Regions from separate parts of the Pseudomonas sp. C9-3 genome, predicted to be linked through region 4. Evidence: predicted binding sites of a transcription regulator. Region 4 holds the regulator's gene; each other region holds the start of a gene.
The links. The regulator sigma-54, encoded in region 4, starts transcription at its own class of promoters, with help from an activator protein. The targets are predictions, from matches to a motif close to ANTGGCATNNANNTTGCTNT.

Region 1 (2,200 bases), 1.7 Mb from region 4:
GGGTCTGGCTGGAAACCTGGGAAATCGCCTCGCCGGTCACCAGCGCGTCGATCTCCAGGCGCTCGGCCACTCGGCTGGCGGCGCGCAGCATCATGCGCTTCAAGGTCACGCCCATGTAGCTGTCGTCGACCTTGGTGAGAATCTCACCGACCACTTCCTCGAAGGGCACGCTGACGAACAGCACGCGCTGGGAGCTGCCGTACTTCTTCCACAGGTAGTGCGCGACTTCCATCACGCCCAGTTCGTGGGCGCGGCCGCCGAGGTTGAAGAACACGAAGTGGCTGATCATGCCACGGCGCATCATCTGGTAGGCCGCCACGGTGGAGTCGAAGCCACCGGACATCAGCACCAGCACCTGCTCCAGCGCACCCAGCGGGTAGCCGCCGAGGCCATCGTGCTGGGCATGGATGACATAGAGGCGGTCATGGCGGATTTCCACGCGCACTTCCACTTCCGGGTTCTTCAGCGATACGCCCGCCGCTCCACAGTGCTGGCGCAGGCCACCGCCGACATAGCGCTCGACGTCGATGGAGGTGAACGGATGCTTGCCAGCGCGCTTGCAGCGCATGGAGAAGACTTTGCCCGGCAGCTTGTCGCCGAAATGGGCCTTGCACTTCTCGAGGATGTCGTCGAAATCGCCCAGCGGGTATTCGTGCACTTCCAGGAAGTGGCCGATGCCCGGCGTGCAGGTCAGGCGCTCGATCATCTCGCGCAGGACCTTGGGGTCGGTGACCCTGGTCTCGACCTCGAGGTTGTCCCACTCGCCTTCGACCAGCAGCTCGGGGTCGAGGTCGCGGAGCACCGTGCGAATGTTCTTCGCCAGCTGGCGGATGAAGCGCTTGCGCACCGGCCGGCTCTTGATGGTGATTTCCTGGAAGACCTTGACGATGAGTTTCATGCGAATCGGGCGATTGCCATGGGACTGAAAAAAAGGGGCGGAATTATATCCGAAATTGCTCAAGACTTGAGCAGAAATCGGAGACTTTCTTTTCCGCGCACCAAAATGGACGAACGCACCACGATACAGCACCAAAACGGTGCACAATTATCACGCAATTCTCTGCAATACCCGCCACAGCCCGTGATTTCAGGGCTTCTGCCCATTTACGGGCACTGGCACGCAACTTGCTCTCTTGTGAGGCAGGTTGCCCTGGCGGAGTATTCCGGCCGGCATCACCCGATACTGGGGCACGAAAAAGCTCCCAGCTCTAATCCCTCCTGGAGGACAGCATGTCGTACAAGTCGCAACAACTGATCAAAGATCATGACGTGAAGTGGGTTGACCTGCGCTTCACCGATACCAAAGGCAAGCAGCAGCACGTCACCATGCCCGCCCGCGACGCGCTGGACGACGAGTTCTTCGAAGCCGGCAAGATGTTCGATGGTTCCTCCATCGAAGGCTGGAAGGGCATCGAAGCCTCCGACATGATCCTGCTCCCGGACGACAGCACCGCCGTGCTCGACCCGTTCACCGAAGAGCCGACCCTGATCATCGTTTGCGACATCATCGAGCCGAGCACCATGCAAGGCTACGAGCGCGACCCGCGCAACATCGCCAAGCGTGCCGAGGAATACCTGAAGTCCACCGGTATCGGTGACACCGTATTCGTCGGCCCGGAGCCGGAGTTCTTCATCTTCGACGAAGTGAAGTTCAAGTCCGACATCTCCGGCTCGATGTTCAAGATCTTCTCCGAGCAGGCTTCCTGGAACACCGACGCCGACATCGAGACCGGCAACAAGGGTCACCGTCCGGGCGTCAAAGGCGGCTACTTCCCGGTACCGCCGGTCGACCACGACCACGAAATCCGTACCGCCATGTGCAACGCCCTGGAAGAAATGGGCCTGGTCGTGGAAGTCCACCACCACGAAGTGGCCACCGCTGGCCAGAACGAGATCGGTGTGAAGTTCAACACCCTCGTTGCCAAGGCTGACGAAGTCCAGACCCTGAAGTACTGCGTGCACAACGTTGCCGACGCCTACGGCAAGACCGTGACCTTCATGCCGAAGCCGCTGTACGGCGACAACGGCTCGGGCATGCACGTGCACATGTCCATCTCCAAGGATGGCAAGAACACCTTCGCTGGCGAAGGCTATGCCGGCCTGTCCGATACCGCCCTGTACTTCATCGGCGGCATCATCAAGCACGGTAAAGCCCTGAACGGCTTCACCAACCCGGCCACCAACTCCTACAAGCGTCTGG
Region 2 (2,200 bases), 870 kb from region 4:
CTGCGGTCGGCGCTGATGCCCAGGGTGATCAGGTTGGCGCCGCCGAAGCTGGTACGGACCATCTGGTTCAGCGCGTTCTCGATGGCGCGCACGCTGGAGTCGCCAGCCAGGGCGCCGCGCGCGTTGCCGTTCTGGTCGCCGGCGGCGGTCAGGCTGTCGATGGTGCTGGCCAGGGCGTTGAAGGCGTCGATGAAGGTCTGCACCTTCTTCTTGGTTTCGCTCTGGTCCTGGGCGACGGTCAGGCGGATCGGCTGTTCGCCGGATTTCTGCGCCTGGGTGAAGGTCGCGCTGACACCATCGATGATGTTGTCGAAGGTGTTGCTGGCGTTGGTCAGCAGCATGCCGTTCTCGCCACCCAGGCGGACGCGGGCGTCCTGGGCCTTGGACAGTTCTTGCGGGTTGCCGATGGCGTTCTCGAAAGCGCTGTTGGCGCTGTCGGTGCCGCTCAACGACAGGCTGATGGCATTCGCCGCGCCGGACTTCTCCGCGCCCAGCACCAGCGAGACCTGGCCGTTGCTGCGTACCAGGGTGGCCTTGACGCCGGTGTTGTCGGTGGCCTTGTTGATTGCGGCGGCCAGTTCGTCCAGCGAGTTGGCGCCGTCGCCGTCGGTGTCGATCTTGCTCAGGTCGATGTCGAACGACTTGCCGTTCTGGCTGAGGGTCAGGGTGCCCTGGGTATCGATGTCGCCGGCCTGCAGGCCGGAGAACGACAGCTGGTGGCTGGTGGCGAGCTGCTCGACGAAGAAGTCGTAGCTGCCGGGCACGGCGTTCTTGTCCACCTTGGCGGTCAGGTAGCCGTCCTTGCTGGTGGTGGCGCTGTTGACCAGCATGCTGGTGTTGCTGCCGGTCACGCCCTGCAGGCTCTTCACTGCCGAGGAGAAGGTCTTGAGCGTCGACTCCAGGGAAGTCACCGCGGTCAGCTGGGACTGGTACGACGACTTGTTGCGATCAGCCTTGTTCAGGCCGTTCTGCACTTCGTACGTGGCCAGCTGCTGAGCCATGCTTTTGACGTAATCGGAATCTATGGTCGCCATCTGAATCCACCTCTTTGTGCCCCCTCTGCATAAGGTCAGGAGCAATTACGATGCCAATGCCGTAAGGCCCGCCGTTCAAGGCTTTGCAGGCTTTCCGGGGAGAAGGCGAACTTCCGCCCGGCGTGGTTTGGCGCGCAGCGGGAAGCGGCATTTCCGCCTACCGGGCGCGCGCCCTGATGCAGAGGAAGGGCGACCGTGGGGAGGGATTCGTTAAGCCATTTCGGCAGGTTGTTTTTCGAGGGAATCCTGCACGGGGGCGGCCCTCTCCCCCGCCCTCTCCCTGAAGGGAGAGGGAGCCGATCGGCGTGGCCGAGAGGCACGGAGTTCCGCTTGATGCCGTACGGTCCCCTCTCCCGCTTGCGGGAGAGGGCTAGGGTGAGGGGCTTTGTGCGCTGCACAGAGGCACAGGAACTCGCGTAGGAGCGGACTCCGTCCGCGATAGGTCCGCATCGCGCCGGAAACCATCGCGGACGGAGTCCGCTCCTACGAATTCGGTCAGTACAACTGCCGCGAATACACCGGCTGCTCGCGCGGATCGCCCATCAGTTGGCTGAGGATGTCATGATGCATCGCCAGCAGCTTGCCGTTGCGCTCGTTGAGGCGCTTGCATTGGGCGGTGAGCTGGCCCAGTTGCTGCCACTCCTGCTGGAGCTCCTCGCGGCGCGGCGGCTGGTAGTTGGACAGCAGCGTACGCATGCCTTCAGCGTCCATCGGCAGCTGGAAGGCGCGCAGCACGCGGCTACGGCGCTGCGCACGGCCGGCGACGGCATCGAGCAGCGCCTGGATATCGGGATTCAGCGCGTCGATCTGCGCACTGTCCCGCGCCAGCAGGTGGCGATACAGCTCCTGCAGGCGCTCGCGCAGCGCCAGGCAATCGCGGCCATCCTGCTGGATGTCCTGCTCGATCACCTGCAGCAACCGCGCGCGCTGGGTCATGCGTCGCTGCCGCGATGGTAGGAAAGAATGCTGGTGGCAAGCAGGCGGGTGTCGTTGGCCAGGTCGCCATTCATCAGGGCGCGACGGATTTCGGCAACCCGGTCCTGGTCCACATCAGGCATGGCGCGCAGGGTTTCCTGCATCTCGTCCAGGCGCAGCGAATCGCTGACCGGCGCGCTGGCGCTGGCCTCTGCCACGGGAGCGGCGCGCTCGCTGCGTGCGCTCTTGGC
Region 3 (2,200 bases), 3.1 Mb from region 4:
GCACTGGTGCCGGTCTCGGTGGTGGACGACGAGTTCTTGGACCCTGCGTTCAGCGAAGACAGGATCGAGCTCGTGCTGTTGTCGGTATTGATGCTCATGGGGCGTCCTCTGCGCTTACTGACCCAGGGTCAGGACCTTCTGCATCATCTGCTTGGCGGTGTTCATCATTTCCGCGTTGCTCTGGAAGGAACGGCTGGCGGAGATCATGTCGGCCATCTCCTGCACCACGTTCACGTTCGGGTAATAGACGTAGCCGTCCTTGTCGGCCGCCGGATGGTTCGGCTCGTAGCGCGGCACCAGCGGGCTCTGGTCCTCGACCACGCCCAGCACCTGCACGCCGGAACCCGCCTGGTCGGTCTCGCCGAACAGCGAACCCTGGTCGCTGCCGCCCTGCGCCTGGTTGAGCATCGCCGAGAACACCGGATGGCGGGCACGGTAGGTCTGGTCGATGCTCGAGGACACGCTCTCGGCGTTGGCAAGGTTCGAAGCGGTGGTGTTCAGACGGGTAGTCTGGGCACTCATGCCGGTACCGGCGATGTTGAAGACACTGGCGAGGGACATGATTACTCTCCGCGCAGGGCGTTCATCAGCCCTTTGAACTTGCTGTTGAGGAAGGTGAAGGAGGCCTGGAACTGCACGGAGTTCTCCGCATAGTTGGCCTGCTCGATCTGCGCATCCACGGTGTTCTGGTCGATCGAGGGCTGGTTCGGAATGCGGTACTTCAGCGATTCGTCACCCATGGCCAGGCCATCCGCCTCGATGTGGCGAGCGTTGGTCAGGGCGGTGCTGAAGGTGCCGTTCTTCAGCTTGTCGGACTGCGCCGCGAGCACCGAGGCGAAGTCCAGGTCACGCGCCTTGTAGTTGGGCGTGTCGGCGTTGGCCAGGTTGTTGGCCAGCACTTCAGCGCGCTGGGAGCGGAAGCTCAGTGCTTGCTGGTGGATGCCGAGGGCTTTGTCGAAGCTGATGCTCATGGTCGCGAACCTGTTTGCCGGTGTGGGCTTGCCAACACTTCAGCAAGGTGCGTGCCAAACATCTATTTCTTTTATATTCAATGGCTTGAGCAGCCATCAAGGGCGGCAAGGAGCGGCAAAAGGCGGCAAAGCGGCAACCGATTTCCTTGCCGCCCCCTCCCGCCGTTGCCGCTCGACGCATCACACGGCAACAAGCCGGCTCGCTCCAGCGAAAGGTTCCTACGCTTGCGCCAACGCCAGGAACGCGCTCGGCAACCGCGCCTGCCGCCGGTCCTTCAGGCAATACAGGTACTCGTCGATCAGGCTCGCGCCCTTGATCTCCAGTACGCACAGCTGGGGGTTATCGGGCACTTCCTGGCGGGCAATGATGCTTACGCCCAGGTTGCGGATCACTGCCTCGCGAATCGATTCACGGCTGCCGATTTCCAGCACCGAGGCGGGTACCACTCCGGCCTGCTGCAACATCGCCTCGGTCAGTTGGCGGGTGGTCGAACCCGCCTCGCGCATCAGCAGGCAATGCTGGCGCAGGTCGCCGAGGTTCACCGACTGCATGGCCGCCAGCGGATGGCTGCGGTGCACTGCCAGCACCAGCGGATCGCTGCCCAGCACCACGCGGGTCAGGCGCGCGTCATCCACCTGTTGCGAAGAGGCGGCCAGGTCGACCCGGCATTCGATGAGCGATTCGAGCACCTGCTGGGAATTGCCGATCTCCACCGACACCTCGATCTGCGGGAAGCGCTCGCGGAAGTCCTTGATCAGCCCGAGCACATAATAAGGAGAGGTGGCGCCGATCCGCAGGGCGCCCTGCATCTGCCCGCAGTTGCGCAGGTAGAACTCGATGTCGGCTTCCTGCTGCAGCAGCGCCTCGACCATCGGCAACAGGCGCGCGCCCTCGTCGCTCAGGGTCAGGCGCCGGCCGCCGCGATAGAACAGCTCCACCGCGTACTGGCTTTCCAGGTTGCGGATCTGGGTGGTCACGGTCGGCTGGCTGAGGCCGAGCTTCTTCGCCGCCTGGGTGATGCTGCCCAGCCTGGCAACCCGGTAGAACGCCTTCAGTTCAGCGCTGAGCATCGGCCGACCCGCCTCTTCGAAAAATTCATCAACAGTTTTTCTCAACGCTGCCGGCAAACCGGCGCCAGCCCAATGGCGACGCGGCCTTCAGCCGAGCGACAAAAGCCCTGAAAAGGTCAATGTACCTGACCTGTATCACTGGCAACACCAGTTGGCGC
Region 4 (2,200 bases):
ACCTCCATGATGACCTGAACATTGGTGATCTTGTCGAAGTGGCGCTCCAGTCGGCCAAGTTTCTCGCCGACATAGTCGCGCAGGGCGTCGGTCACATCCAGTTGATGTCCACTGATGTTGACTTGCATACCGCTTTCTCCTTGTTGCCCGTGTGTAAGTGGCAGGTTATGGGGCCTGCCGCCGGAACACCTTGGCGTGGATCAACGTCACACCAGCCGCTTGCGCTCGCTCGAGGGAGAGATTCCTAGGGACTCCCGGTACTTGGCGACGGTACGACGTGCCACTTGAATGCCCTGTGCTTCCAGTAAACCAGCGATCTTGCTGTCACTCAATGGCTTTTTCGGACTTTCCGCCGCGACCAGTTTCTTGATGATCGCGCGGATCGCGGTGGACGAGCACTCGCCACCCTCGGAGGTGCTGACGTGGCTGGAGAAGAAATACTTCAGCTCGAAGATGCCACGCGGCGTGTGCATGAATTTCTGCGTGGTGACGCGGGAGATGGTCGATTCGTGCATGCCCACCGCTTCGGCGATGTCATGCAGGACCAGCGGTTTCATCGCCTCCTCGCCGTACTCGAGGAAGCCGCGCTGGTGCTCGACGATCTGGGTCGCCACCTTCATCAGTGTCTCGTTGCGGCTCTGCAGGCTCTTGATGAACCAGCGCGCTTCCTGCAACTGGTTGCGCATGAAGGTGTTGTCGGCGCTGGAGTCGGCGCGGCGCACCAGGCCCGCATACTGCGAGTTCACGCGCAGGCGCGGTACCGCTTCCTGGTTCAGTTCCACCAGCCAGCGCTCGTTGTGCTTGCGCACGATGACATCCGGAACCACGTATTCGGCTTCGCCGGATTCGATCTGCGAACCGGGGCGTGGGTGCAGCGACTGGATCAGCTCGATGGTCTCGCGCAGCTCGTCTTCCTTGAGCTTCATGCGTCGCATCAGCTGGCTGTAGTCGCGGCTGCCGAGCAGGTCCAGGTGGTCGTTGACCAGGCGGATGGCCTCGGCCAGCAGGTAGGTCTTGGTGGGCAGCTGGCGTAGCTGCAGCAGCAGGCATTCGCGCAGGTTGCGCGCACCGACTCCGGCAGGCTCGAGCTGCTGCACACGGCGCAGGACGACTTCCACTTCGTCCATTTCCACGCCCAGTTCAGGGTCGATGGAGGCGAGGATGTCTTCCAGGGATTCTTCGAGGTAACCGTCGTCGTTGATGCCGTCGATGATGCTCAGGGCGACCAGGCGATCGGTGTCGGACATCGGCGCCAGGTTCAGTTGCCAGAGCAGATGGCTCTGCAGGCTTTCGCCAGCGGAGGTGCGGGAAGTGAAGTCCCACTCGTCGTCATCGTTGCTGGGCAGGCTGCTGGCGCTGGTCTGGTAGATGTCTTCCCAGGCGGTGTCGACCGGAAGCTCGTTGGGGATGCGTTCGGCCCACTGGTCCTCGTCGAGGCTGTCGGCGTTGGGCGTAGTGCTTTCCTGAAAATTGTCCTGGGAGTTGCTGCTGGTGCCGTTGGCGCCCGATTCGGCGCCGTCGGCCATGGGATCGCTGTTGTCGTAGTCCTCGCCTTCTTCCTGGCGCTCCAGCATCGGGTTGGACTCCAGGGCTTCCTGGATTTCCTGTTGGAGGTCCAGCGTGGAGAGCTGGAGCAGTCGGATGGCCTGTTGCAGCTGCGGGGTCATCGTCAGCTGCTGGCCCATCTTGAGGACTAGCGATGGTTTCATGGCTGGAACTAGGCACCTTGTTCGCTGGCGCAAAGCGCGCCATATCCACGACTACGGACGCCGGGGCGCCGCGAGGAAGCAAATTATATGCCTGAGTTTGGACGCTTTGCCTAGGGGCTGTCGACCTTTCGTTACAACCCGGTTGCGCCAGCGGGGATCCGGCAGCCGGATACGTCATGGCGCAGCCGACAAGCCGCACCATGCAAGGGAGGGAAATGAGCTGCCGCGCCCAGGCAGGGCGCGGCTCGGGGCGTCAGAGGCGGAACTCGTGGCCCAGGTAGACTTCCTTCACCAGGTCGTTGGCGAGGATGCTCTCGGCATTACCTTCGGCGATCAACTGGCCGTCGTTGACGATGTACGCCGTCTCGCAGATATCCAGGGTCTCGCGGACGTTGTGGTCGGTGATCAGCACACCGATGCCCTTGGCCTTGAGGTGGTGGATGATCTGCTTGATGTCGCCGACGGAGATCGGGTCGACACCGGCGAAAGGT

Region 1: the regulator sigma-54 is predicted to act here: its motif matches at 1,113-1,132, upstream of glnA (glutamate--ammonia ligase).
Region 2: the regulator sigma-54 is predicted to act here: its motif matches at 1,073-1,092, upstream of fliD (flagellar filament capping protein FliD).
Region 3: the regulator sigma-54 is predicted to act here: its motif matches at 1,011-1,030, upstream of flgB (flagellar basal body rod protein FlgB).

Annotation. Positions count from the first base shown of each region.
Region 1 covers NZ_CP135919.1:5,340,686-5,342,885, forward strand. Annotated here, with positions in the region: gene thiI (tRNA uracil 4-sulfurtransferase ThiI) at 1-898, opposite strand, end outside; gene glnA (glutamate--ammonia ligase) at 1,231-2,200, shown strand, end outside.
Region 2 covers NZ_CP135919.1:6,161,024-6,163,223, reverse strand. Annotated here, with positions in the region: gene fliD (flagellar filament capping protein FliD) at 1-1,034, opposite strand, end outside; gene flgN (flagellar protein FlgN) at 1,530-1,970, opposite strand; gene flgM (flagellar biosynthesis anti-sigma factor FlgM) at 1,967-2,200, opposite strand, start outside.
Region 3 covers NZ_CP135919.1:3,934,692-3,936,891, forward strand. Annotated here, with positions in the region: gene flgD (flagellar hook assembly protein FlgD) at 1-98, opposite strand, end outside; gene flgC (flagellar basal body rod protein FlgC) at 115-561, opposite strand; gene flgB (flagellar basal body rod protein FlgB) at 564-971, opposite strand; gene RS899_RS17815 (LysR family transcriptional regulator) at 1,191-2,042, opposite strand.
Region 4 covers NZ_CP135919.1:366,646-368,845, forward strand. Annotated here, with positions in the region: gene hpf (ribosome hibernation-promoting factor, HPF/YfiA family) at 1-128, opposite strand, end outside; gene RS899_RS01665 (RNA polymerase factor sigma-54) at 207-1,709, opposite strand; gene lptB (LPS export ABC transporter ATP-binding protein) at 1,963-2,200, opposite strand, start outside.